DNA from 4 places in the Streptomyces thermoviolaceus genome. Region 2 is predicted to be linked to each of the others. Evidence: riboswitches for the same ligand, from Rfam matches in the RefSeq annotation. Region 2 holds a riboswitch; each other region holds the start of a gene.

What was found. A riboswitch is a leader RNA that binds a small molecule or an ion and turns the genes downstream of it on or off. The one in region 2 is predicted to bind cyclic di-AMP.
Positions count from the first base shown of each region.
Region 1: linked by a shared signal. The riboswitch ahead of OG899_RS05650 (M23 family metallopeptidase) and the one ahead of OG899_RS10940 (transglycosylase SLT domain-containing protein) in region 2 are both predicted to bind cyclic di-AMP.
Region 3: linked by a shared signal. The riboswitch ahead of OG899_RS14380 (M23 family metallopeptidase) and the one ahead of OG899_RS10940 (transglycosylase SLT domain-containing protein) in region 2 are both predicted to bind cyclic di-AMP.
Region 4: linked by a shared signal. The riboswitch ahead of OG899_RS23330 (C40 family peptidase) and the one ahead of OG899_RS10940 (transglycosylase SLT domain-containing protein) in region 2 are both predicted to bind cyclic di-AMP.

Region 1 is NZ_CP109280.1:1,278,379-1,285,319, reverse strand. Features, by position in the region: gene OG899_RS05660 (pitrilysin family protein) at 298-1,668, shown strand; gene OG899_RS05655 (pitrilysin family protein) at 1,665-3,053, shown strand; cyclic di-AMP (ydaO/yuaA leader) riboswitch at 3,279-3,439, shown strand; gene OG899_RS05650 (M23 family metallopeptidase) at 3,452-4,210, shown strand; gene OG899_RS05645 (GntR family transcriptional regulator) at 4,509-5,180, shown strand; gene OG899_RS05640 (HPr family phosphocarrier protein) at 5,516-5,800, opposite strand; gene OG899_RS05635 (GNAT family N-acetyltransferase) at 5,977-6,941, shown strand, end outside.
Region 2 is NZ_CP109280.1:2,506,091-2,513,031, reverse strand. Features, by position in the region: gene fahA (fumarylacetoacetase) at 1-543, opposite strand, end outside; gene OG899_RS10950 (ATP-grasp domain-containing protein) at 914-2,161, shown strand; gene OG899_RS10945 (HAD family hydrolase) at 2,323-3,129, shown strand; gene OG899_RS10940 (transglycosylase SLT domain-containing protein) at 3,190-3,675, opposite strand; cyclic di-AMP (ydaO/yuaA leader) riboswitch at 3,680-3,868, opposite strand; gene OG899_RS10935 (polyprenyl synthetase family protein) at 4,474-5,484, shown strand; gene OG899_RS10930 (DUF2092 domain-containing protein) at 5,840-6,941, shown strand, end outside.
Region 3 is NZ_CP109280.1:3,276,275-3,283,215, reverse strand. Features, by position in the region: gene OG899_RS14385 (aldo/keto reductase) at 1-561, opposite strand, end outside; gene OG899_RS14380 (M23 family metallopeptidase) at 666-1,706, opposite strand; cyclic di-AMP (ydaO/yuaA leader) riboswitch at 1,718-1,874, opposite strand; tRNA gene OG899_RS14375 (tRNA-Met) at 2,430-2,503, opposite strand; gene OG899_RS14370 (dihydrofolate reductase family protein) at 2,606-3,736, opposite strand; gene fabI (enoyl-ACP reductase FabI) at 4,001-4,780, opposite strand; tRNA gene OG899_RS14360 (tRNA-Lys) at 5,160-5,233, opposite strand; gene OG899_RS14355 (hypothetical protein) at 5,384-6,406, opposite strand; gene OG899_RS14350 (HD domain-containing protein) at 6,520-6,941, shown strand, end outside.
Region 4 is NZ_CP109280.1:5,340,992-5,347,932, forward strand. Features, by position in the region: gene bioB (biotin synthase BioB) at 1-427, opposite strand, end outside; gene OG899_RS23310 (8-amino-7-oxononanoate synthase) at 574-1,701, shown strand; gene OG899_RS23315 (DUF397 domain-containing protein) at 1,833-2,063, opposite strand; gene OG899_RS23320 (helix-turn-helix transcriptional regulator) at 2,093-2,950, opposite strand; gene OG899_RS23325 (ATP-binding protein) at 3,207-3,698, shown strand; gene OG899_RS23330 (C40 family peptidase) at 3,715-4,188, opposite strand; cyclic di-AMP (ydaO/yuaA leader) riboswitch at 4,191-4,313, opposite strand; gene OG899_RS23335 (ANTAR domain-containing protein) at 5,013-5,402, shown strand; partial or broken gene OG899_RS23340 (amino acid permease C-terminal domain-containing protein) at 5,573-5,689, opposite strand; partial or broken gene OG899_RS23345 (XRE family transcriptional regulator) at 5,907-5,984, opposite strand; gene OG899_RS23350 (SDR family oxidoreductase) at 6,292-6,941, shown strand, end outside.

The sequences.
Region 1 (6,941 bases), 1.2 Mb from region 2:
GGGATCTGACGCGGACCATTGTGGACCGCCCCACGGACAACACCGACCGGACCCCGCCCCGCCCGCCGCTTCCGCACCACGGTCCGCGACCCCACGGCGTCGGTGAACTCGCCATGCGCACACCCCCGGTCACGCGCCCCTCGGCCGCTTCCCGAGCCCCTGTGCACCTCCGTCGGGGTGCTCGCTCTCGGCGTACCTCCTCGGGGAACTTCGCCGACGCAGGACGCGCTTGCATACAGTGGCAGGACCGGCAGGAAACGGCGGTTCCCGACCGCCTCCGCGATCGAAGGGACGTACATGCCCATGGGTCACACGGCCACAGCCGAGGCAGGCTCCGGCGGCCTGACAGCGACCGAGCACCGCCTGGCCAACGGCCTGCGCGTGGTGCTCTCCGAGGACCACCTGACCCCGGTCGCGGCGGTGTGCCTCTGGTACGACGTCGGCTCCCGCCACGAGGTCAAGGGGCGCACCGGCCTGGCTCACCTCTTCGAGCACCTGATGTTCCAGGGCTCCGCCCAGGTCAAGGGCAACGGTCACTTCGAACTGGTGCAGGGCGCCGGCGGCTCCCTCAACGGCACCACCAGCTTCGAGCGCACCAACTACTTCGAGACCATGCCCGCCCACCAGCTGGAGCTGGCCCTGTGGCTGGAGGCCGACCGCATGGGCTCGCTGCTGACCGCGCTGGACGAGGAATCCCTGGAGAACCAGCGGGACGTCGTCAAGAACGAGCGCCGTCAGCGCTACGACAACGTCCCCTACGGCACCGCCTTCGAGAAGCTGACCGCGCTCGCCTACCCGGAGGGCCACCCCTACCACCACACCCCCATCGGGTCGATGGCGGACCTGGACGCGGCCACCCTGGAGGACGCCCGCGAGTTCTTCCGCACCTACTACGCGCCGAACAACGCGGTGCTCTCCGTGGTCGGCGACATCGACCCCGAGCAGACCCTCGCCTGGATCGAGAAGTACTTCGGCTCCATCCCCGCCCACGACGGCAAGCCCGAGCCCCGCGACGGCACGCTGCCCGACATCATCGGCGAGCAGCTGCGGGAGGTCGTCGAGGAGGACGTGCCCGCCCGCGCCCTGATGGCCGCCTACCGGCTGCCGCACGACGGCACCCGTGCCTGCGACGCGGCCGACCTGGCGCTGACCGTCCTCGGCGGCGGCGAGTCCTCCCGGCTCTACAACCGCCTGGTGCGCCGCGACCGCACCGCCGTCGCCGCCGGCTTCGGCCTGCTGCGGCTGGCCGGCGCGCCCTCCCTGGGCTGGCTGGACGTGAAGACCTCCGGCGACGTCGAGGTCCCCGTCATCGAGGCCGCCATCGACGAGGAGCTGGCCCGGTTCGCCGAGGAGGGCCCGACCGCCGAGGAGATGGAGCGCGCGCAGGCCCAGCTGGAGCGCGAGTGGCTGGACCGGCTCGGCACGGTCGCCGGCCGCGCCGACGAACTGTGCCGCTTCGCCGTCCTGTTCGGCGACCCGCAGCTGGCCCTGACCGCCGTCCAGCGCGTCCTCGAGGTCACCCCCGAGGAGGTCCAGGAGATCGCCAAGGCCCGCCTGCGCCCCGACAACCGCGCGGTGCTCGTCTACGAGCCCACCGCCGACACCCAGGACGACACCCCGGACGCGGACGCCGCGGCCGCCGACGACAGCGAGGAGACGGCGAAGTGACCGAGCTCGCCACGATGGAGTTCCACCCGCGGCCCCAGGCGGGCGAGGCCAAGCCGTGGGCGTTCCCCGCCCCCGAGCGCGGCACCCTGGACAACGGCCTGACCGTGCTGCGCTGCCACCGCCCCGGCCAGCAGGTCGTCGCCGTCGAGGTGCTGCTGGACGCCCCGCTGGACGCCGAGCCGGCCGGTCTGGACGGCGTCGCAACGATCATGGCGCGGGCCTTCTCCGAGGGCACCGACCGACTCTCAGCGGAGGAGTACGCGGCCGAGCTGGAGCGCGCCGGCGCCACCTTGGACACGCACGCCGACCACCCCGGCGTCCGCCTCAGCCTGGAGGTCCCCGCCTCCCGCCTCGCCAAGGGCCTCGGCCTGCTCGCCGACGCGCTGCGGTCCCCCGCGTTCGCCGAGTCCGAGATCGAGCGCCTGGTGCGCAACCGGCTCGACGAGATCCCGCACGAGCTGGCCAACCCCTCCCGCCGCGCCGCCAAGGAACTGTCCAAGGAGCTGTTCCCGGCCGACTCGCGCATGTCCCGGCCGCGGCAGGGCACCGAGGAGACCGTCGCCGCGATCGACGCGGCCGCCGTCCGCGCCTTCTACAACCGCCATGTGCGCCCCTCCACCGCCACGGTCGTGGTGGTCGGCGACCTGACCGGCATCGACCTGGACGCGGTGCTCGGCGACACCCTGGGCGCCTGGACCGGCGCGCCCGCCACGCCGCGCCCGGTGCCCCCGGTGACCGCCGACGACACCGGCCGCGTGGTCATCGTGGACCGTCCCGGGGCCGTGCAGACCCAGCTGCTCATCGGCCGCATCGGACCGGACCGGCACTCCAGCGTGTGGCCCGCCCAGGTGCTCGGCACCTACTGCCTGGGCGGCACCCTCACCTCCCGCCTCGACCGGGTGCTGCGCGAGGAGAAGGGCTACACCTACGGGGTGCGGGCCTTCGGCCAGGTGCTGCGGTCCGCGCCGGACGGATCGGGCGCCGCGATGCTCGCGATCAGCGGCTCCGTCGACACCCCGAACACCGGGCCCGCCCTGGACGACCTGTTCACCGTGCTGCGCACCCTGGCCGCCGAGGGCCTGACCGACGCCGAGCGGGACAACGCCGTGCAGAACCTCGTCGGGGTGGCACCGCTGAAGTACGAGACGGCGGCCGCCGTGGCGAGCACCCTCGCCGACCAGGTCGAACAGCATCTGCCGGACGACTACCAGGCCACGCTGTACCAGCAGCTCGCCGTCACCGGCACGGTGGAGGCCACCGCGGCCGTGGTCAGCGCCTTCCCGGTGGACCGCCTGGTGACGGTCCTCGTCGGTGACGCGGCGCAGATCGAGGAACCCGTGGCCGCCCTGGGCATCGGCCCGGTCACCGTCGTCCCGGCCGAGTGACGGCATCGGTGACGGCATACGTGACGCCCTAGCGGACCACCGAGCCGGCGGGGCCCTGGTGACCGGACGGTCACCAGGGCCCCGTGGTGTCCCAAATGCGCCGGAGGCTGCCTTTCTGCCCTGTGGTCTGTGCTACAAACTCCCGCTTCGGTTTGGGAATTGACGTGCGCCCCCTTTAGCGTCTCTCCGGCTGTTCGTCGGGCTTCACGCCGCACCCGCGGCACCGGACAGCCATCGCCGAGTCCCCGTACGGCGCGAGCCAGGGGAGCCGGGGACCCATGTCCCGGGGTGAATCGGACGCCCGCACAAGGCCGCGCGGGTGACCGTAGGAGACCTTCCTGCTCCGAACCCGTCAGCTAACCCGGCAGGCGACAGGGAAGGAAAGGACCAGCGTCTGCATGGCGTTCACGCGCGCCACCGGCAAGCACCGCCGTCCCGGGTCGATCCACCGCACCACCGCCCGCGCCGCCGGCGTCGCGGCCCTGACCACCACCGGCGTCGTCGGCACCCTGGCCGCCTCGCCGGCCTTCGCCTCCGACGGTCCGGCCGCCGAGGAGACCGGCCTCAGCCCGGTGATCTCCCTGACCGACGCCCTCGCGGACAAGATCGACGCACAGGCCGTCGCCCAGCGCGAGGCGGCCGACCGCAAGCGGGCCGAGCAGGAGGCCCGGAAGGCGGCCGCCGAGCTGGCGAAGCGGGAACGGGAGGCCGCCGAGCGCGCCGCCCGGGAGGCCGAGCGCAAGCTGCTCGACACCTTCGTGGCGCCGGTCTTCGGCTCCTCCGTCTCCACCGGCTACCACAGCGGCGGCTCCCTGTGGTCCTCCGGCACCCACACCGGCATCGACTTCCACGCCGCCACCGGCACCCCGGTGCATGCCGTCGGCTCCGGCACCGTCGTCCAGACCGGCTGGGGCGGCGCGTACGGCAACCAGATCGTGATCCGGATGGCCGACGGTCACTACACCCAGTACGGCCACCTGTCGTTCATCAACGTCTCGGTGGGCGAGCAGGTCGTCCCCGGCCAGCAGATCGGCCTGTCCGGCGCGACCGGCAACGTCACCGGACCGCACCTGCACTTCGAGGTGCGCACCGGCCCCGACTACGGCTCCGACATCGACCCCGTCGCCTACCTCCGCCAGCACGGCGTGGACGTCTGACGCGCACCGGCGCGGCGAACGGCTTCGGCGCCGGAACGGTCCTGACGCCCGAACGGCCTCGACGCCGCGCGAACGCCCCGGCTCCCACGGAAAAGCCCCGGCCGCAACCGCGCGCCGGGGCTTTTCTCCGTTCCGTACGCGCGCCGCGGGCGCGTTGTCCAAAACCCGCCCATGAAAAACAGTTCCCCGCCGCAAATAACGGTTTCCTGCCTTAGAGTCGGCCCCAGAGTTCAGTGAACTCGCGCGCCTCGCACGGCGCGAGGCGGAAATGACGACGGTATGCAGGCGGAGGTCGGTCATGCGCATTCCGGCGCATTCGGTGTGCACGGCGATCCGGGACGACATCGTCGCCGGGGTCCACCCGCGCGGCAGCCGGCTCACGGAGGACGTCCTCGCCCGCCGCTACGGCGTCTCCCGCGTCCCCGTGCGCGAGGCCCTGCGCACCCTGGAGGCCGAGGGCTTCGTCGTGACCCGCCGGCACGCCGGCGCCTGCGTGGCGGAACCCACCGAGCAGGAGGCCGCCGACCTGTTGGAGATGCGCCTGCTGCTGGAACCCCTGGGCGCCGCGCGAGCCGCCCAGCGGCGCACCGAGTCGCATCTGAAGGTGCTGCGCGGCCTGGTCAGGCTGGGCCGGGAGCGGGCCGAGCGCGGCGCCGGCGAGGAACTGCGCGCGCTGGGCGCCTGGTTCCACGAGACGCTCGTCCAGGCCAGCGGCAGCCCCGCGCTCATCACCGCGCTCACCCGGCTCCGGCTGAAGATCGCGTGGATCTACCAGGTGGCCGCCCCGGCCGACCCCGTGGCCTCGTGGGCCGAGCACGCGGCCGTCGTGGACGCGGTGCGGCGCGGCGACAGCGAGCGCGCCCGGGCCATCGCGGCGCTGCACGTCCAGCGTGCCGTCTCCCGGCACCGCCTGCGCGAGCCCGGCGCCCCGGCCGGCCCGGACGCCGGCGTCAGGACGGCCCGCCGCTGAGGGACGGCGTACCGCCAAGGACGGCACCCACCGTCCCGGACGGCTTGCTCGCCGATCGTGCACCGCCGGGTGTCCGCGGGCCGGTCGCCGTGGGCGCTGTGAGGACTTCGCAACCTGCCGTCAACATTCCGCGCCCCTCCCATTAACACACGTGCCGTAGAAAAAAGGAACGGAGAATTCGCTGCGGTGCGCCCGCCTGCTGCCCTTTTCTCTCTTCTCCCGGGAATACCGGGAAATGCAGAACCGCGCCGCCCCGAAGGGGCGACGCGGCCGCTTTCCGTTCGTCCTGCGGGCGATGCGCCGAACCGCCCTGCCCGCAAACCCGTGCCGGGAATTCAGACCGTCTCGGGCAGTTCCTCGAGCCCCTCGGCCACCAGCTTCGCCAGACGGTCCAGCACGATGTCCGCACCCTCGGCGTCGGAGGCCAGGACGATCTCCTCGCCGCCCTGCGCGCCCAGGCTCAGGACGGCCAGCATGGAAGCCGCGTTCACGGGCTTTCCGTCGGCGGCCTTGGCGATCGTCACGGGGACGCCGGCGGCCGTCGCGGCCCGGACGAAGATGGAGGCGGGGCGGGCGTGGAGTCCCTCGGCCCAACCGACGTTGACGCGACGCTCAGCCATGTGATGCTGCCCTTCCGGTGTGGCGAGTTGTCTAGACCAGTGTCGCACGAAGTGCGCCCCGGTGCGGAGCGGTGTGAGCTGTTCCGCATCCGGGCCCGGTCCGGACCACGGCCTGGTCCGGTGTGTTCACAGACTGCATCGCGTCGTTGCTGTGCGCCAGCCGTACTCTGGGGCCCATGCAGACCTCCTCGGACCGGCACGAGTATCCCGCCCACTGGGAGGCGGACGTGGTGCTGCGCGACGGTGGCACCGCGCGGATCCGCCCCATCACCGAGGAGGACGCCGACCGTCTGGTCAGCTTCTACGAACAGGTCTCCGACGAGTCGAAGTACTACCGCTTCTTCGCGCCCTACCCGCGCCTGTCCGCGAAGGACGTCCACCGCTTCACCCACCACGACTTCGTCGACCGCGTGGGTCTCGCGGCCCTCATCGGCGACGAGTTCATCGCCACCGTGCGCTACGACCGCATCGGCACCCCGGGCCGCCCCGCCACGTCCCCCTCCGACGAGGCCGAGGTCGCCTTCCTCGTGCAGGACGCCCATCAGGGACGCGGCGTCGCCTCCGCCCTCCTGGAGCACATCGCCGCCGTCGCCCGCGAGCGCGGCATCCGCCGCTTCATCGCCGAGGTGCTGCCCGCCAACACCCGGATGATCAAGGTTTTCACCGACGCCGGCTACACCCAGAAGCGCAGCTTCGAGGACGGCGTCGTCCGCCTGGAGTTCGACATCGAGCCCACGGACCGCTCGCTGGCGGTCCAGCACGCCCGGGAACAGCGCGCCGAGGCCCGCTCCGTCCGCCGCCTGCTGGAACCCGGCTCCGTCGCCGTCGTCGGCGTTGGCCGCACCCCCGGAGGTGTCGGCCGCAGCATCCTCGGCCACCTGCGGGCCGCCGGGTTCCCCGGGCCCCTGTACGCCGTCAACCGGGCCTTCGGCGAGGACCGCGAGTGGATCGACGGCGTGCCCGCCCACCGCTCGGTGCGCGACATCGACGGACCCGTGGACCTCGCGGTGATCGCCGTGCCCGCCGCACAGGTCCCCGAGGTCGTCGCCGACTGCGGCGCACACGGCGTGCAGGGCCTGGTCGTGGTCTCCGCCGGATACGCCGAGAGCGGCCCCGAGGGCCGTGAACGCCAGCGCGCCCT
Region 2 (6,941 bases):
CACCGGCGCGTCCTCGCCGGGCACCCGGCGCTGTCCCGAGGGCCGGACCACGTCCGTTCCGGAGACCACCACGGTCCCGGCCCGGCCGTGGTAACCGATCGGCAGATGCTTCCAGTTGGGGGTGAGGGAGTCCGCGGCGTCCGGGCGGAAGATCTGCCCGACGTTGCGGGCGTGGTGCTCGGAGGCGTAGAAGTCGACGTAGTCCGCGACCTCGAACGGCAGATGCAGGGTCACCGAGGACAGCGGATGCAGGAACGGTGCCACGGTCTCCTGGTGGGAGGGCACCGTCACCCAGGCGGTCAGGGCGCGCCTGACGTCCGACCAGGCGGTGCGGCCGGCGGCGAGCAGCGGGTTCAGGGTCGGCCGGGCGAGCAGGGCGGCGTACGGGGAGCCGAGCGCGTGGGCCGCGGCGCCCGCGTCCAGGACATGATCGCCGAGCCGGACGCCCACGGTCCGGTGGTCGGATCCGGCCGGGGAGAACACGCCGTAGGGAAGGTTGTGCGGACCGAAGGGATCGCCCTCGGGGACCTCGAAGGGGGTCATGGGGTACTGCCTTCCGAGTCGTGTGCCGTGCGTTCCTGGAGGGTGTCGTGGGGATCATGCCCGGTTCCCGGGCCCGGTCATCGTCCGGCACGGCACCGGTCGATCTTCCTGACCGGCGCGAACCCCACGAAAGGCCGTGTACGGGCGGCACGGAAGACCGTGGACGGCCGCACGGTCCTGTGGTCGCGGCACACGTTACGGCGGTGCCGCCTGGTCGGGCAGTGCCTAAAGAGTTTGTAATGTCCGAAATCGTCTTGTGGGAGTCTCCGGTTCCGGCTTAGCGTCGTTCGGGGGACGCGGACGGGGTGGGTCCGCTCCGCTCCGTGGAGGGGGACACGTGGGGGGACCCGTGGGCAGTCGAGTCGCCGGTGTGCCGTTCGAGGCCGACCGCGATGTGCCGGCCCTGATCGTGAAGTTCGGCGACTATCCGCTGCACCACGGCGGGGTGGGAGCGATCCGCAGCCTGGGCCGGCTCGGCGTGCCGATGTACGCGATCACCGAGGACGCCTACACCCCCGCGGCCTGCTCCCGCTATCTCACACGGGCCTTCGTCTGGCGGACCCGGGGCACCGAGGACGCCGGCCATCTGGTGGAGGGCCTGCTGCGGATCGGCCGCCGGATCGGCCGGCCCACCGTGCTGGTGCCCACCGACGAGGAGGCCGCCGTCCTGATCGCCGAGCACCAGGACGCGCTCGCCGGCCCGTTCCTCTTCCCGCGGGTGGCCCCCGGCCTGCCCCGGCAGCTGGCCAGCAAGCAGGGGCTGTACGAGCTGTGCGTGGAGCACGGCGTCCCCGCGCCCGCGACGTCCTTCCCGCAGACCTACGAGGACGTCGTCGCCTTCGCCGAGCAGGCCCGTTTCCCGGTGGTGGCGAAGAACCGCGAGGCGTTCGTGCGCCGCAGCCGCCCGGCGGTGAACGGCACCACGCGGATCACCACCCGCGAGGGCCTGCTCACCCTGGCCCGTGACTGGGGCGAGCGGCCGGGGGTGGTGCTGCAGGAGTACCTGCCGCGGGAGCAGGCCGAGGACTGGATCGTGCACGCCTACTTCGCCCAGGACGCCACCCCGCAGGCGCTGTTCACCGGGGTGAAGGTCCGTTCCTGGCCGCCCCACGCGGGCATGACGGCGCACGCCTACGTCGTGGACAATCCGGAACTCGCCGATCTGGCCGAGCGGTTCGTCAAGCAGATCGGCTTCACCGGGATCGTCGACCTCGACCTGCGCTACGACCGGCGCGACGGGCAGTACAAGCTGCTGGACTTCAATCCGCGGATGGGCGCGCAGTTCCGGCTGTTCGAGAGCGAGTCGGGCGTGGACGTGGTCCGCGCCCTGCACCTGGACCTCACCGGGCGTCCCGTCCCGGCGGGGGAGCAGCGCTCCGGTCACCGCTTCGTCGTGGAGAACATCGACCTGCCCGCCCTGCTCGCCTACCGCCGCAGCGGCTACACCACGCCGCACGCCCCGGCCCGGGCGACCGGGACGGAGCTGGCCTGGCTGGCGGCCGACGACCCGCTGCCGTTCGTCACCATGCTCGCCCGCTTCGTGCGGCCGGGCGTCAAGCACCTCTACCAGCTGTGGCGCACCCACCGCCGCGGCAGCGCCACCTCGGCCCGCGGCTGAGCCGAAACGACGAGCCGCGGCCGGGTCGCGGCAAGGACCCGCGGCTGCGTCGAGGCAGCTGCCTGCGGCTGACCCGCCGTCGGCGACACGCCCGGCGGCCGGTGCGCGTGCCTCGGACGGGCGGCAGGCCCGGCACGGTGCACGGTCCGTATTCTTCGCTCATGCCCGCACCCCCTGCCTACGCCCTCGTCGCCACCGATCTGGACGGGACGCTGCTGCGCGGCGACGACAGCGTGTCCGAGCGTTCCCGAGCCGCGCTGGCGCGGGCGACGGCGGCCGGCGCCCGCCATCTCGTCGTCACCGGCCGGCCGGCGCCGCGGGTGAAGCCGCTGCTGGCGTCCCTGGGCATCACCGGGCTCGCGGTGTGCGGGCAGGGAGCCCAGCTCTACGACGCGGGCGCGGACCGGCTGCTGGCGTCGGTCACCCTGGACCGGGAGACCGCGGAGGTGGCGCTCGGCAAGATCGAGGCCGAGGTGGGCGAGGTGTACGCGGCGGTCGACCAGGACGGCGTGGACGGGCTGACGCTCATCGAGCCGGGCTACCGCATGCCGCACCCGACCCTGCCCGCCCACCGGGTGCAGCGGCGCGACGAGCTGTGGCACAAGCCCATCACCAAGGTGCTGCTGCGCCATCCGGTGCTGTCCGACGACGCGTTGGCGGCGGCGGCCCGCGGCGTGGTGGGCTGTCTCGCCACGGTCACCATGTCGGGCCCGGGGACGGTCGAGCTGCAGCCCCGCGGCATCACCAAGGCGACCGGGCTGGCGCTGGCCGCCGAGCACCTGGGCCTGGACCGGAGCGCCGCTCTGGCGTTCGGGGACATGCCGAACGACATCCCGATGTTCCGGTGGGCCGCCTGGGGGGTGGCGATGGCCGACGCCCACCCGGAACTGAAGGCGGTGGCCGACGAGGTCACCGTGTCGAACGAGGACGACGGAGTCGCCGTCGTCCTCGAACGGTTGTTTGGCTAGTGGTCGGCCGACCGGGTCCCGGCCGGCCGACCGCTCACCGGTACGCGCCGTGGGCGCCGGTCAGTACGGGCCGTTGACGTTGTCGATGGAGCCGTACCGGTCGGCCGCGTAGTTGCAGGCGGCCGTGATGTTGGCGACCGGGTCGTAGATGTCGTACGAGGTGCCGGGCACGTGGTACGCGTCGAACGTGGGCTGGATGACCTGGAGCAGGCCCTTGGACGGGATGCCCTTGGCGGCGTTGGAGTCCCACAGATTGATGGCCTTGGGGTTGCCGGAGGACTCGCGCATCACATTGCGGTAGATGCCGTTGTAGGAGCCGGGGATGCCGTGCTCCCGCATGATCGCGAGCGACTCGCGGATCCAGCCGTCGAGGTTGTCCGAGTAGCTCACCGCGGTGGCGGTGGTCTGCGCCGCCGCCGGGGTGGCCGCGACGGCGCCGGTGGCGCCCACGAGAGGCAGGGCGAGAACGGCGGCGCTCGCGCCGCCGACGGCGAGGGCCCGCATCAGTCGAGCGCTGCGACGGGTAGGACGTCCGTGGACAGACATGGGTTCTTCCTCTCCGCCGCCTGCGAGGTGAGCTGTCGGGTTCGGGCGGAAAGGTGCCCGGCCGGCCCCGAAGGGCGCGGCTTCACCCCTAGCCGTTCCGGCGCGGCCTGACGTCCGGTGACGTCCGGTGCTCCGGCCCGGCGACTTACCTGGGTCCCCCGCTCCTGCCGTGAGGGTTCGGTCGATGGGTTCCGGGCGGCGGCAGGATTCGGCGTTCCGCCCGGCGTGGCGGGAAGCTATGCGACAGCACATGTCCGGAACAAGTCCTCGTCGCCCGCATCGCCCGGATATTCCATGATCAAGGGCTTATGAGGGGCTTGATCCTTCGCGTCCGCCAAGGGTCAACTTGCCTGCGTGAAGCGGGAATAAAGAGCGGGTGGCGCGATGTATGCCCGGCGTGGACGTGATACACCTCACGGTCGCCCGCCGGGCAGGGGTATTCACGGCTAACAGGAATTGGGGTGCTAATAGGGTTGAATCGGGCGATGAAGGGAGGTGTGGGGCGCCGTGGCGTGACGATCGTCACGCCGGGTGACGTTATGGCCAGTGTGAACGTGTGTATGGGTGGGCACGCATGGCGGGCGCGGGCAACCTCTGGCAGGGGGTACCAAGACGGCACATATCTGTACATATGTCGCATTCGGCGCCGTATCGAGCGATACCCGATAGCGCCCGGCCTGGAACGGTGGGCGCTATCGGTGATCGAAACATGACCGGATACGCTGACTTGAGTGATGGCAGCGACCTATCGACAAACCGTGTAATCGCCAGCAGACACCAGCAGACAGGAGACCCCTCGTGACCGTCGTCGGGCCGTTCGGGCTGAGCGTGCGGGGCCAGGCTCTCGAAGCCGATGTCCAGGCCGGGTTGGCGGCTGTCGAGGAAGGGCTGCTCGAAGCCACCAAGAGCGAGGTCCCCTTCATCACCGAGGCCGCGCAGCACCTGGTCAAGGCCGGCGGGAAGCGGTTCAGGCCGCTGCTCGTGATGCTCGCGGCGCAGTTCGGCGACCCGTACGCGCCGGGCGTGGTCCCCTCGGCGGTGGTGGTGGAACTGACCCACCTGGCGACGCTGTATCACGACGACGTCATGGACGAGGCCGCGGTGCGGCGCGGCGTGGCCAGCGCCAACACCCGCTGGGGCAACTCCGTGGCCGTCCTCACCGGTGACTTCCTGTTCGCCCGTGCCTCGCAGATCCTCGCCGACCTGGGCCCCGAGGCGGTCCGGGTGCAGGCCCTGGCCTTCGAGCGGCTGGTCACCGGTCAGATCCTGGAGACCGCGGGCCCCCAGGACGGCCGGGACCCGGTCGACCACTACCTGGACGTCCTCGGCGGCAAGACCGGCTCGCTGGTGGCCGTCTCCTGCCGGTTCGGCGCCATGATGTCCGGGGCCGACGAGACCGTCGTGGACGTGCTCACCCAGTACGGCGAACGGCTGGGCGTCGCCTTCCAGCTGGCCGACGACGTGCTGGACATCGCCTCCGACACCCACGAGTCCGGCAAGACCCCGGGCACCGACCTGCGCGAGGGCATCGCGACCCTGCCGGTGCTGCGGCTGCGCGAGCGGGTGGCGCGGCTCGGCCTGGCCGAGGACGTCGCGCTGTGCGAGCTGCTGGACTCCGACCTCAGCGACGACGCCCGGCACGCCGAGGCGCTGGCCGCGCTGCGCGCCCACCCGGCCCTGGAGCAGGCGCGCCGGGACACCGTGCGGTACGCGGAGGACGCCCGGGCCGCGCTCGCCCCGCTGGAGGACTGCGACGCCAAGGCCGCGCTGATCGACCTGTGCGACGCCGTGGTGCACCGGGCCGGCTGACCCCTCGCACACGCGCACCGGCCGGGTCCTGCCGTCCGGCCCGCCCGTCGGCCGGGTCCTGCCGTCCGGCCCGCGCATCGGCCGGTCCCGCCCGCCCGTCGGCCGGTCCTGCCTGCTGCCCGTCGCCCTGAGCCCCGCCCCCGGCATCCCCTACGGGTCCCGGGGGGAGAGTCGCCCGGCGCGTCATACCGCAGGCGTACCGGGGGGTGGACCCGAGGTCTGACGTCTTCGGGGTGCGGTTCTGGTCAGATGGAGACACGGACCACACCACTCCTCACCGTTTCGGGTGAGAATGGCGGCTCGGGTGGGAACAGCGCACAGGGGAGCCGCCGCCGACGACGGAGGTAAGGCACACATGGCACCGTACGCATCCGACGGCACCACGGACCCCGGGCAGACGCGCGTGCCGCACCCGGTGCGGCGCAAGGCCGCCCGGTACGTCGTCCCCGTGGCGGTGATGGGGGTGGCCGCGGCGACCATCGGACTGGTCCCCGCGCTCGCCGACTCCGGCGATCCCGACCTGCCCGACGTCAGCGCCCGGCAGCTCCTCGCCACGATGGCCGCGTCCGACGTCGAGCAGCTGTCCGGCACGGTCCGGATCAGCACCGACCTCGGCCTGCCCGACCTCGGCGGCCTGGCGGAAGGTCTGGCCTCCGGCGCCGGCAAGGACGGTGACGGGGGGTCGGCCGACCCGGCGTCCCGCCTGGCCGAGCTGGCCTCGGGCACGCACACGCTGCGGATCGCGGCCGACGGCCCCGACCGGCAGAAGGTCTCGCTGGTCGAGAAGGCCGCCGAGTACAGCATCGTCCACAACGGCAAGGACGTCTGGGGCTACGACAGCGCCTCCGGCGAGGTGTACCACACCACCGCGTCCCGGCACGGCGCACAGCACCGCGAGCAGGTGCCCGGCACGCCCCAGGACTTCGCCGACAAGGTCCTCGCGGCGGTCGACGACACCACCTCGGTGAAGGTCGACGGCACCGCCCGGGTGGCCGGCCGGGACGCCTACCGGCTGGTCGTCACGCCCCGGCACGCCTCCGGCACCACGGTCGGCGTGATCACCATCGCGGTGGACTCCGCGACCGGCCTGCCGCTGAAGTTCACGCTCACCCCGGCCGGCGGCGGACCCGCCGTCGTGGACGCCGGTTTCACCCGGATCAGCTTCGCGCAACCGGCCGCCTCCACGTTCCGCTTCACCCCGCCCGAGGGGGCGAAGGTCACCGAGGGCGAGGACGCCGGCGAGCACTCCCTGCCCTTCGGCGCCTTCCCCGAGGGGCTGCTGCCCTCGGGCGAGGCCGCCGGCGACGGGACGGCGAAGGACGGTGTGCGGGTCGTCGGCAAGGGCTGGAACTCCGTCGTCCGCTTCGACACCGGCCTCGGCGGCGGCACCCGGCCGTCCTCCGGGCAGGGCGCCGCGAGCGGCTTCCTCGGCTCGCTCGGCGACCAGGTCGGCGGAA
Region 3 (6,941 bases), 770 kb from region 2:
GACCAGGTTGTAGTGCGGCTGGAGCGCCACGTACCGGGCCAGCCCCTCCCGGTCGGAGAACTCCAGCGAGGCCCGCAGGCGCTCCGGGGAGATGTTGGAGGCGGCGATGTACCGGACCTTGCCCGCCCGCACCAGCTCGTCCAGCGCGCCGATGATCTCCTCGACCGGCACCTCGGGCTGATCGAAGTGCGTGTAGTACAGGTCGATGTGGTCGGTGCCCAGCCGCCGCAGGGAGGCGTCGGCCGCGGCCTTGATGGTGGCCGCGGACAGGCCCCGGTACTCCGGGTGCTGGCTGACCTTGGTGGCGATGACGACGTCGGAGCGGCTGCCCCGCTTCGCCAGCCACCGGCCGATCACCGTCTCCGACTCGCCGCCCTTGTTGCCCTCCGCCCAGGCCGAGTACGAGTCGGCGGTGTCGATGAAGTTGCCGCCCGCGGCGGTGTACGCGTCCAGGACGGCGAAGGACTGCTTCTCGTCGGCGGTCCAGCCGAAGACGTTGCCGCCCAGGCAGAGCGGAAAGACCTCGAGGTTTGACGGACCGAGCGTGCGCACAGGACTCATACCCACGTCAACGCCGGCCGGGACCGGTCATTTCGCCCTCCGCCGGGCCCATCGGCGAAGATCACGCGAACGGCCCCACGGTGCCGCGCGGGGCCGGTCGACGCCTACGGCTGGAGTCCCTTGCCCTGCAGCCACGCCATCGGGTCGATGCCGGCGGCCTGCCCGTCCGGGTGGACCTCCAGGTGCAGATGCGGACCGGTCACATTGCCGGTGGCGCCCACCCGGCCGATGACGTCGCCGGTGTTCACCTTCTGGCCGACGGACACGGTGATCGACGACTGGTGGCAGAACCACAGCTCGGTGCCGTCGTCCAGGGTGAGGACCGTGCGGTAGCCGTAGGCCCCGGCCCAGCCCGCCTGGGTGATGGTGCCGCTGTGGATCGCCTTGATCAGGGTGCCGGTGGGCGCGGCGAAGTCCAGGCCGGTGTGGTGGCCGCTGGACCACATCGAGCCGGCGTCGCCGAAGGTGGAGGTGATGGTGTACGACGAGGTCGGCAGCGTGTACTGCTTGGCCAGCCGGGCCAGCCGCTCCTGCTCGGCCTTCTTCTTGGCCTCCTCCTCCGCCTTCTGCTTCGCGGCGGCGGCCTCCTTCTGCGCCTGGGCGGCGGCCTGCTCGGCCTGCCGGTCGGCGGCGGCGTCGGCCTCCTCCTGCGCCTTGATCTCGACCTGGGCCCGCTGCTGCTCGGCCTGGGCGATGATCCGGTTGCGCAGGGCCTCTCCGGCGTCGGTGCGGCCGGCGTCGGTGTTCCCGTCGGTCTCGGCGGTGACCTGGGTGACGTCGCTGAGCGCGGTCGCGGAGCCCTGCTCGGTGTCGGTGTGCTGCGCGGAGGTGTCGAGCAGCGAACCGACGGACGGCAGGTCCGGCAGGGAGATGGACACCGGCGGCTTGCCCGGGTTGGCGCTGGCCATGCCGCCCGCTCCGACCGCGGCGATCACACCCACGCCGAGCACGGTGGAACTGCGGGCGAATCCGCCGCCGCGCTGCTTGACGACCCGGTGCCGGCCGCGCACCGGGCGGACGGACTCCTCGGTGGGGTTCCACTCCGTCCAGGTGCCCTCGTCGGACCGACCGGCGTCGTGGCCGAAGGTCTCGGTGTGCGGGCTGGGCAGGAACGGGGCTTCGGGAGCGGGCGGGTTGGACGCCACGGAGGCGCACTCCTTTCCTTCCGTCTCGCCTACCGGGTTAGCTGACGGGTTCGGAGCAGGAAGGTCTCCTACGCGCGTCAACTGCCGTGCAGAGCAGGGCAGTCGGGCCCGATTCACCCCTGATGGATGGTTCCCCGGTTCCCTTGCGGGATTCGGCGTGCGCACGCGGAGCCGCCTCTTGTGACGGCTGGGACGACCGCGCTGCGTTATCGAACGTTAATAGAAGCGAGGCACCGTTTCCAAGCCCGTACGGCTGGTTCCTTGCAGCTTTTCAGGCCAGGACATACGCCTCATCACCGGCGAAACCAGGGCGAGTTGACCCGGGAATCCGGCCAGCGACGACCGAAAAAAGCTCCCCGTCCCACGCCGACGTCATATGACAGTTCGTCAGTCGTGATGCGGACGGGGACCGTGTGACCACACACCGTCACCACCCGGCCACCGTCCCCGGTTCGCCGTCCACGCCTCGCGCACCGCCCCGCGGACCGGGCCTCACCTCCACAGCACCGGCACCGCGAACCAAGCGTCACCTCCACAGCACCGGCACCGCGAACCAAGCGTCACGCCCAGAGCACCGGCACCGTGTACCGCCGGCGCCGGACGCCCTGGCAGTCGACCGCACCGATCGCACCGGCCACGGAGGCCGTCCGAGCGCGGCCGCCCAGGCCGCCGAACAACACTCAGGGCCGGAACCCTGATGGGATTCCGGCCCTGAGCCTTCAGTAGCGGGGACAGGATTTGAACCTGCGACCTCTGGGTTATGAGCCCAGCGAGCTACCGAGCTGCTCCACCCCGCGTCGGTGTGTATCCAGTGTACGCCATGCGCGGCAGTGCTCGCACACACCCCGGTGAGGCGCTCGTCACGCACCCCGCAGGCGTCCGGTCCGCTCGCGCATCGCTCACTGCAGCAGATGCCGGTTCGGCGCCTGGGCCGCATCGGCGAACTCCGGCAGCTCCACGACCTGGGCGCCCTCACCCGCCAGCAGCCCGGCCCCGTCGGCGCCCGGCACGAACGTGTCCGGCTCCCGCCAGGCCGTGACGACCCGCCGCACTCCCGCGTCCAGGATCAGCCGGGCGCACGGACGCGGCCGGGAGGCACGCCGGGCGCACGGCTCCAGGCTGCTGTACACCGTCGCACCGGGCAGCCGCGGATCCGCGGGATCGATCTTGGCGAGCGCCGCCTCCTCCGCGTGCACCACCGGGTCACCGCCCTCCCGCGAGTGCGCACGGGCCAGCTCGGTGCCGTCGGCCGCGACCACCACGGCCCCCACGCTGAACGCGGTCCGCGAGGGCGGGCACTGCGCCGCCAGCTCGCACGCGATCCGCAGCCAGTGCCGGTCCGCGGGCACGGCGTCCGCCCCGGTGCCGGGCTCGGTCGGCTCGTACCGCATCAGGACGACGTCCCCGACGGCCCGCGTCTCCAGCAGCCGCAGCCGCCCGCTCTGGTACGCGCCGGGCCCGAACATCCGCGGCGCCCGCGGGTCCCCGACCAGCAGCGGCGCCACCACCAGCTGGATCTCGTCGACCAGCCGGCGCTGCAGCAGCTGGGTGTGGACCGTGCCGCCGCCCTCGACCATCAGCCGGCGCACTCCTCGGACGTCGTGCAGATGTTCCAGCAGCCGCCGCCAGTCCGGCTCGGCCCCCAACGGCACGACATCGGCGGCGACACCGGCCCGCCGCAGCCGCCGGGCGCCCTCGTCGGAGGTGTAGACGATCTTCTCGCCGCCGGTGTGCCAGAAACGCGCCCCCGGATCGAGATCGCCGGAGGCGGTGACCGTGACCTTCAGCGGATGCTCCGGCCGGCCGCTCGCCACCCGCGCGGCGCGCCGCTCGGCCGAGGCGACCAGCAGCCGCGGATCGTCGGCCCGCAGGGTGCCCGCCCCGACGAGGATCGCGTCCACCGACGCCCGTACCTCGTCGACCCGGTCGAAGTCGGCCGGCGAGGACAGCAGCAGCCGGTCGGGCCCGGCGTCGTCCAGGCAGCCGTCGAGGGAGACGGCGGCGGACAGCAGGACATGGGGCAGCGGCATCGACGCACTCTTTCCTCACGAGCCGACGGCCACAAGGGGCGGCGCGGCGGCACAGACGGAGCCGGACGGACGGAAGCGGCCCCGCGCCCCGGCCGGGCTCCGGGCCGCCCCGGTCCAGTCTCGCTCAGCCCCACCCGCTCTCGTCGAGCCCGCCGTTCGCACGGAATGTGCCGTTCCCGCCGGACCTGCCGTTCCCGCGGCCGGGCCGGTCGGGCGACCACCGCGCACGGACGCGGGCCCGGCGAGACGGCCCCCGCGCCGCCGTCAGGCGCCCACGGCGGAGACACCGCCGTCCACGTGCAGGACCTGCCCCGTGATGGCCCGGGCCGCGTCGCTGAGCAGGAAGACGACGGCATCGGCCACCGGCGAGGCGTCCGAGGTGTCCCAGCCCAGCGGAGCCCGCAGGGGCCACTCCTCCGCGAGCTCCTCGAACCCCGGGATGGACCTGCTCGCCATGGTGGTGATCGGGCCGGAGTCGACCGCGTTCACGCGGATGCCCTTGGGACCCAGGTACCGGGCGAGGTAGCGGTTGGTGGCCTCCAGCGCGGCCTTCGCGGGCCCCATCCAGTCGTAGGCCGGCCAGGCGACGGACGCGTCGAAGGTGAGGCTGACCACCGATCCACGGTTCTCGGACTTCTCCAGCAACGGCAGCACGCTCACCGTCAGCGCCTTGAGCGAGAACGCCGACACGTTCATCGCGGTGGCCACCGACTCGAACGGCGTGTTCAGGAAGTTGCCGCCCAGCGCGTCCTGCGGCGCGAACGCCACGGCGTGCACCACTCCGTCCAGGGCCTCCCAGTGCCCGGCGATCCCGTCGGCCAGCGCCGCCAGATCACCGGGCTCGGTGATGTCCGCGGACAGGCACGCCACCGGCTCCTTCGGCAGCCGTCCCGCGATACGGCCCATGATGGAACTCGGTCGGCCCGGGGCGTTCGCGAGGATCACGTCCGCGCCCGCCCTCGTCGCCGCCTCGGCGATCCGGTACCCCATGCTGGTCTCGGTGAGAACACCGAAGACCAGGATCCTCCTGCCGGTCAGATCCACGTGTCCGTCCTTTCGCCCCGGCCGGGCCACGGACGCCGTCCGCGTACGGGCGGCAGCAGAAGTCCAGGCCGGTGATCAGGCCCACGCCCGGAGAGCGGCCTCGCCCGACTCCGCGCCACGGGCGGCTTGCGCGCCCAACATTCCGCAGTCGGCGAGCGGTTGTCCCCGCGGACGAACCCCTTCCCGACGGATTCCTTCGTTCGAGGGATCAGTCCTGCGGTCCTGCGGATCACGGAGGCGGGGCCAGGGCGGGTGTGCGGTGCTGGTGTGCGGTGCTTCCTTCCGGCCGCCCGACCGGCACCCCTGCACGCACGCCCGGCCACCCGCGGACACACATGCGGCCCCCGGTCGGGAGCTGTCCGACCGGGGGCCGCGCGGTAGGCCCTGTGGGACTCGAACCCACAACCAATGGATTAAAAGTCCTGGCCAAGGCTTGCCGGGTGGTTCCGGGCCGTGCTTCGGGGTCCGGAACCACCTGGTCAGGGCATGTGCGCCGTGACGGGCGGTGTGGCTCGTGACAGCTCGTGCCGCATCGTCCGCTCACGCATCGCTCACGCAAAAAGAACCTGCTGAGCAGCGCGTTCAGTACCAATGAGCGCAGTACTACTGCTTCAAAATGCTCATGATCTCGGCCGCTTTGGCGATTGCGACCCGCGGCCCGTATGCGGCCGCAGCAGCCACCACAGCTACAGCGGCCGCCAAGACGGTCTCGACTCCTGAGGGAAGCCCCGTCAGAACGGCCAGGCAAACCGCTGCTACTGGAGCGGAGACCACGGCAACCAGCCGAAGCCCTTCTCGGTTGGCCACCGGAACCGTGCCTCGAAGCCTCTGCTCTGGCAGAAGCCTGCCAGCGTTTCCGGCAGCGTAGCTGTTGCCGATCTTGGCGAGCAGCGCGGCCAGACTGCGGAGCCCACCAATGCCCTTGGTGTCAACCTGCGCCTCGGCAAGCTGCAGTTTTGCCACTACGAGGGCGGCGTGACGCTTTGTGCTGCGCTGCCGGGGAGATCCACGCCTGACGCTGTTCGAGATCCGGTGGACCCGCAGAAGCGACCGCCAAACGATGGAGCACGTGTCATCCAGATGCCGAAGCGCCTGATGCCTGGCGCTCGTATCCGCGCTGGCCACAGCCTCGCACGCCTCGATGGCAGCCATGATCGAGAGCAGGAATCTGTAACCCACGATGGCCTTGCCACGCCGGGCGGCCCACATCAGGAGGGGCAACGTCACACCAGCGAGCATCAGCGCCGGTGGCCTCAGGTCCGGTTGCACCCGCTGAGTGTCGATGGTTTTGATCACGGCGATCAACAGGTCGAAGGCCCCCATGCTGACCGCGAAGGTGAGCAGTTGATAGCGGAGTTTTACGGATCCGGCGGTCTTCCGGCCAGCCTCACGGAGATCATGGATCGGCAGGTCTGCCAAACCAAGCCGTTGGAGCGCCTGAGCTGTCGGCGCTATGTCCCGATCGGCAACCCTCGCGTTCCAGGCCGACCACCACTCTTGTATCCGGCGGATCCGACGCGCGACCCAGGCAAGCGATCGGTACGTCACCATCACTATGGCAACGAGTAACACAGCTCCGATGACCGACCGCTGGATCGCGGCTATGCGCTCCAAGTCGATGTGCATAGGAGGATCCTGGCGTGGAGCGCTGACACTCGCTGCCGACTCGACCTAGTTTGGTGCCGCTTGGTGGGGGCGCCGTGGTGTGTTCGAGAGACCTTGGGGGCATGAAGCCAGACATGGCCGATCTGATCACGAAGTGGGCGATGGAGGTAGCCGAATCCGAGTTAGCCGCTGGGCTTCCCCGGAGGTGGGCCCATACGCAAGGAGTGGCCGAGCGCGCCACCGAAGTCCGGGGGCTTCTCGGGGAGCACAGCGCTCTTCTCGTCGCTGCCGCCACCCTGCACGACATCGGGTACGCACCTCGGCTGGCCGTGACCGGGTTCCACCCGCTGGACGGGGCAAGGTTCCTCCGTGACGAGCATGGGGCCGACGAGCGGCTGGTGCGGCTGGTCGCGAACCACTCTTTTGCCCTGCTGGAGGCTGAGGAGCGCGGGCTGCGGGACGAGTTGGCGTCGGAGTTTCCGTTGCTGGAGGAGCCGTTACTGGTGGACGCTCTCGTCTACTGCGACATGACGACGACGCCCGACGGCGCCCGGAC
Region 4 (6,941 bases), 2.8 Mb from region 2:
CGCACACCTCGACGTCCTCGTGGGCGTCCTTGATGGCCTCGATGGTCCGTGAGACCCGGTCCACGTCACGGTCGGTGGGCCCGCGCCCGCTGGCCACCAGGCACACCCGCTTGGCCCCGCCGGCCAGCCCGGCCGCCGCGGCCTTCGCCGCCTCCTCGGGCTTGAGCCAGGTGTAGGTGAGGATGTCCGCCTTCGAACCGAGCCGCTGGGAGCAGTAGGAGCAGTCCTCGGGGCACAGCCCGGACTTGAGGTTGACCAGGTAGTTGAGTTTCACCCGCCGGCCGAACCAGTGGCGGCGCACCTTTCCGGCCGCGGCCACCACGTCGAGCAGGTCGTCGTCGGAGGTGGCCAGCACGGCCAGAGCTTCGTCGCGGGTCGGCAGCTCACGCCGAAGCCCCTTGTCCACCAGTGTGTTCAGCAGGTCCATGGAAGCCGATCTTGTCCTACCGGACCGCCCGCGGCCAAGGAGACTTCCCACAAGACATGCCGGACAGGGTGTGGACACATCCACACGATGAGCGGGCTCTCGGGGCGCTAGGGTCTGTGCACTGTCTACAAACCTCCGGAGGGGCCATGGCGTTCGGCTGGATCGACGAGCAGGCCGATGCGCGCCGCCGGGCCGGACTGCTGCGGACCCTCCTGCCGCGGCCCGCGCGGACGCGGCTGCTGGATCTGGCGGGCAACGACTACCTGGGGCTGGCCCGCCACCCCGAGGTCGTCGAGGGCGCCGCGGCCGCCGCACGGACGTGGGGCGCCGGCGCCACCGGGTCCCGCCTGGTCACCGGGACCACCGAGCTGCACAGCACGCTGGAGCGCGAGCTCGCGGACTTCTGCGGCGCCGAGGCCGCCCTGGTGTTCTCCTCCGGGTACGCCGCCAACCTCGCCGCCGTCACCGCGCTGGCGCCGCACGGCTCGCTGATCGTCTCCGACGCGGGCAACCATGCCTCGCTCATCGACGGCTGCCGGCTGGCCCGTGGCACCGTGCAGGTGATCGGGCACGGCGATACCGAGGGCGCGCGCAAGGCGCTCGGCACCCATGACGGTCCGGCGGTCCTGGTCTGCGACACGGTGTTCTCGGTCGACGGCGATCTCGCGCCTCTGGCCGGGTACGCCGCCGCCTGCCGGGAGCACGGCGCGGGACTGATCGTGGACGACGCCCACGGGCTCGGCGTCGTCGGTGCCGGCGGCCGCGGCGCGGCACACGCGGCCGGGCTCGTGGGCGCCGACGACGTGGTGGTGACCGCCACGCTGTCGAAGTCGCTCGGCAGCCAGGGCGGTGTGGTGCTGGGCCCGGCCCGGGTCGTCCACCATCTGGTCAACGCGGCCCGCACGTTCGTCTTCGACACGGGCCTGGCGCCCGCCGCGGCGGGCGCGGCGCTGGCCGCGCTGCGGCTGCTGCGCCGCGAGCCGTGGCGGGCGGACCGGGTCCGTGAGGTGGCCGCACAGCTGCACGCGCGTCTGACCGCCGCGGGGCTCGACGCGGTACGGCCCCAGGCAGCGGTGGTCTCCGTGCGCGCACCGTCCGCGCGGGCGGCCGTCGACTGGGCGGCCGCCTGCCGCCGGGCCGGCCTGGCCGTGGGATGCTTCCGGCCGCCCTCCGTGCCCGACGGGGTGTCACGGCTCCGGGTGACCGCCCGCGCGGACCTCACCCCGGCGCAGATCGACCACGCGGTCCGGGTGATCGGCGACACGCGGCCATGAGCCCGCACGGCACGGCCGTGCGGTACCGGACGTGGCCGGGGGCTCCCTGGCCCTCTCGTTCGGATCAGCCCGGCCGCGAGGTGCGGTGCCTGTCGAACGACGTCGGGACGATCCGAACGACAGGCCGCAGGTCACATGCGGTGCACCGCGGCGGTGAACCGGGTCCAGCTGGCGGGGGAGAACAGCAGCGCGGGCCCGGCGGGGTCCTTCGAGTCGCGTACGGCGAGCAGCCCGGCGCAGGGCCCCGAGGCCGGCCGGGCCGTCTCGACGCAGTTGTTGGCGCCCGTGCTGTAGCTGCTGCGCAGCCACCGCACGCCGTGCAGGTCCTTGCTGGAGCGTACGTTCCGCGGCAGAGCAGACATGGTGCCTCCTTACGCGGTCGCTCGCCGTGTCACCAGTCCTGGCGTATCTCGGCGATGTATTCCAACGAGTCCTCGGCCGGCATCGCGTGGAGCCGAAGGGTGTCGAAGGCCTCCGAGTAGGCCTGCAGGTCTTCTTTCCGTTCCAGATGGAGGCTACTCGTCAAATGGTCGAGAACTACCACGTCGAGATCAGATGTGTTCGAAAAGGAGAAGATTACGAAAGGGCCTGTGACGCCGATATGAGCACCCGCGGAAAAGGGCAGTACCTGAAGTGTCACCTGGGGGAGCCGGGCCGCCTCCATCAGGCGGTCCAGCTGGCGTGCCATCACCTCAGGACCGCCGACCTGACGGCGCAGCACCGCCTCGTCCAGTACTGCGTTCAGCCGCAGCGGAGGGTCGCCCCGCAGCACGCCCTGCCGGGTCAGCCGCACCTCGACCAGGGTGTCCAGCCGCTGCTCGTCGACCCCGTCCACAGCCGCCCGGGTCACCGCACGGGCGTACTCGGGGGTCTGCAGCAGTCCGGGGACGACCGAGGTCTCCAGGGTGCGCATGCCGGTGGCCTGGGACTCCAGGCTGATGAAGTCCCGGTAGGTCGGCGGCAGCACCCCGCGGTAGGCGTGCCACCAGGGACGGTCCTCGGCGTCGCCCGAGCCAGCCAACGCCAGCAGCAGTTCGCGCAGTTGACCGTCCTCGACCTCGTATGCGTCGAGCAGTAACCGGACGTCGGCCGGTTTCACCCCGCTGGTGCCGGTCTCGATCCGGCTCACCTTGGACTGGTGCCAGCCCGCTCTGCGGGCCGCCTCGCCGCTGGTGAGTCCCGCCGCCGTGCGCAAGGCACGCAGTTCCGCGCCCAACTTGCGCCGGCGCACCTCAGGACCGTGATGCATCGCAACTCCTCGTCTTCTCGAAAGGTCCGCCGTGGATCGGGACGGCGGCAACGGCCCGCTGCACAGGCCGGTGTCAAATACGTTCTTCCGTAGCAGAGTTCACCGCATCGAGCGACAGATATATGCATATCTTGGTGGATCGCCACCCGTGACCGTCGTGGTGATGGCAGTCTGACGGGCAAGCACCGGTCCGGGACCGCACGCGCACCTCCGCTTTTTTCCGGAACGCGGCCCCGTGGGAAAGGGACGACGTCGCATGGCAGACCATTTGGAAGCATCCGTCACTCTGCCGAGCGAACCCGCCTCGGTGTCCGCCGCGCGCGCATATGCGGTGGGCATTCTCGCGGAGTGGGGTCTGCCGCCGGACTCGGACATCGCCGACACCGTGCGGATCATCGTCTCCGAACTCGCCACCAACGCCGTCCAGCACACCCTCGGACAGTCCCCCACCTTCACGGTGGACCTCGCCCTCGACCGCGACGAACGGCTGCGCATCGGCGTCACCGACAGCCATCCGCGCCTGCCCAGACGACTGCCGGCCGCTGTCCAGCAGGACAACGGCCGGGGGCTGGTGATCATCCGGTGGCTGACCGCCGAGCGCGGCGGCCGTATGACCGTGCGGCCCCTCCGGGAGGGCGGCAAGACGGTCGGTGTCGAACTCCCCTGGTCCCTGCCCGACCGCCCCGCGGGCACGGCCCGGGCGGACGCCGGGCGGCCCGCGGGACGGAATGCGCGCGGGGTGTTCTGACGGGCACCCGGCCCGGTCACCTGACCCTGCCGTACCAGACGTTCTTGGTCCAGATCTTCTCCAGCCGCACCACGGCTCCGGTGCGCGGCGCGTGCCAGATCTTGCCGTGGCCCGCGTAGATGCCGACGTGGTAGACGTACGAGCCCCGGTGGAAGAACACCAGGTCGCCGGCGCGGCGGCTGCGCGCGGAGATGTGGCGGGTCTTGTTGTACTGCTGTGCGGCGGTGCGGGGCAGCTTCTTGCCGGCCTTCTTGAAGGAGTACAGCGTGAGCCCGGAGCAGTCGAATCTCCGCGGGCCCGTCGCTCCCCACTGATAGGGGGAGCCCTTCTTGGACGCCGCGATCTTCAGGGCCTTCGTCGCCAGAGTCGCTGCCGAGGCCTCGGTTGCCGCTCCGGGGATCGCGATCGAGCTGCCCACGGCGGCGAGGGTGAGGGCCGAGGCCGTACCTGCACGGGCTACAAAAGACGGGACACGATTGAGCGCAGTCATGCGCAACCCTTCGTCAGCCGCCTGTGAAGGATGACCTGTCGGATTCGGGCTGGCGAAGTAGCCCGGCCGCGGTGTGCGGCTTCACCCCAAGGGTCCGCCCGGCCCGGTCATGGCGTGACCGTTCCGGCGACCCGTCGTGCTCGGGTCCTCCACTCCTGCCGATCCACTGCGTCGACCGGTCGCCCGGGCGGCGGCAGGACTCGGCGTCCGCCCGGACCGCCCCGCCACCGGTGGCGGGGGCTTGTCGTCAGACACGGATCTTGGCCTACGGGGGTCTGAAAATCCCAACAGTGCCGCTGTGTGGTGTCGTTTCTCGCCATTAGCCCGTTCGGGTGAAATCGGCTGCGTCAACTCGTCCTGCGGTGGTGTGCACGCCCCTGCGACCAGCGCCGAAGCGGCCCGTACCGGCGATCGCGGGGTCCCGGTGCGCAACCGGAACACGACGCTCCGCCGGGGCGTGCCTCCCTCAAAAGGCCGTATCCCGGTTGGTCCGATCCGGGGTTTTGTGCCCTGAGCCGCGTAGCGCGAGGGCCTCGTGCGCCCGCCTGTCCGTGCCTGCGGACGGCGCCAGCGGGGTGGATCACGCGGGTGGTGCAGGGGTCACGCAGGGGTGGTGCACACACGGGCGTGGTGTGAGGGGACGTGGTGGTGTGCGGAGGGATGGCACGGTGTTCCGGGAGGTGTGCGTCCGCCGGGACACCACCGCCCGGCGCGACGCGTGTCCAGAACATGCAGAACGTGCAAGAACGTGCCCGTCGAACGGGGGAGGGCTTCGCTCGTCCGGCCTCCGGTCGTGCGCCGGGTGCTCCTGACGCAAGCTGGAGATGGAACTCGGCCGCTCGACGACCCAGGGGAACTCCATGGCGTTCTTCGCGATGTCCCGGCGGCATCCCCTCCAGCCGCTGTCCGTCACCGACCTGGTGCTGGAGCACGAGCGGCTGCACGAGGAGATCGACCAGCTCCAGCACGCGCTCACCTCGCACGCCGTGATCGACCAGGCCATCGGCGCGGTGGTGGCCTTCGGGCGGATGCCTCCCGACGACGCCTGGCTGGTCCTGCGGGAGGTCTCCCAGCGGACCAACACCAAGGTGCGCACCGTCGCCGAGCATGTGCTGAAGTTCGCCCAGGGAGGCGCCCTGCCCGACACCGAGCTGGAGGCGCTGCGACGCGCCCTCGCCCGGCGCGCGGCGCACGAGCCCGCGGGCCAGTCGTAGACCCTGGGGCGGTGGCCCGGTCGGAGGCGCCGGGCCGGTGCCGCCAAGGCGGTGGGCAGGGCCGCCCCGGTGCCGCGGCGGCGCTCCCCGGACCGCGATGGCGGAACGGGCCGTAGACCACCGGACCGGGATGGCAGAACAGGCCGTAGACCACCGGGGCCGGCCACCATCCACACGGCGCGACGCGGCCAGGTCACCCGGCCCCGGTGGGCGATCAGCCCGACCGAGAAGGCGAAGCCGACGGCCGGGACCAGGGGCACCAGCGGGGTGCGGAAGGCGCGGGGCAGGTCGGGGCGTGTCCGGCCGGCGCAGCACCACGACGGCGACGGCCATCACGCTGTGGCACCGGTGCGCGGGCGCACGCACAGCCGACGGTCCCCGCGCCGAGCACCGCGACCCGCGGCGCGCACCACGAATCAGCTCGCCGCCGGGCCGCCTGTCCAGCAGGTCGGAGATCGGCACCTCGAGCATGCGCGAGAGGTTGAACACCGTCTCGATGGTGGGGTTGCCGGTGCCGGACTCCAGCTGCGACAGCGTCGCCTTGCCGTTCTTCGAGCGTCGCGACAGCTCGCACAGCGACAGCCCCGCTCGGTTCTCGCCCGTCTCGGATCAGCGGCCGGCATGCCCCGGAGCGACCCTGCGCGGCTGCTCACGCGCTCGCCCCCTCTGAGCCCGGTGCGTTCGGTTCGGCGTACAGGCGCCGCAGGGGAGGGACGCCCGAAGCGGGGCACACGAACTGTGTGGCCAGGTGGTCGCCGCGGCGTCGCGCACACCGGTCCGTACGTGCCGTGGACACCGCGGGCCGTCGGCGCCGCACACGGTCTCCGGCCCGCCCCACCCCGGGCGCCGCCGGATGCACCGGGCGGCTCGGGCGAGAACGGAGACGGTGATGAAGATCGTGGTGATCGGCGGTACGGGACTGATCGGCCGGCAGGTCGTGGCACTGCTGTCACAGGCGGGGCACGAGGCGGTGGCGGCCTCTCCCTCCACGGGCGTCGACACCCTGACCGGCGAGGGCCTGGCCCAGGCCCTGCAGGGAGCGGACGTGGTGGTGGACGTGTCGAACGCACCGTCCTTCGACGCCGGGCCCGCGCTCGACTTCTTCACCCGGTCCGCACGACACCTGAGCGAGGCCGAGCACGCGGCGGGGGTCGGCCACCACGTCACGCTCTCCATCGTGGGGGTCGACCAGGTGCCGGACTACGGCTACTACCGGGCCAAGGTCGCCCAGGAGGAGGCCGCCCGCGCGAGCGGCATCCCCTGCGACATCGTGCGCGCCACCCAGTTCTTCGAGTTCATCGGCCCGGTGATGGACATGGGCACCGAAGGCGACGAGGTGCGTCTGCCGTCCACGCGTCTGCGTCCCATCGCCTCGGCCGATGTGGCCGCCGCCGTCGCCGGGACCGCGCAGAGGCGTCCGCTGCCGGGCGTGCATGCCGTCGCGGGACCGCAGACGTACCGGCTCGACCGGCTCGCCGAGATCACTCTGGAGGCGAGGCCGGACGGCCGCCGTGTCGTCACCGACGAGACGGCCGGCCT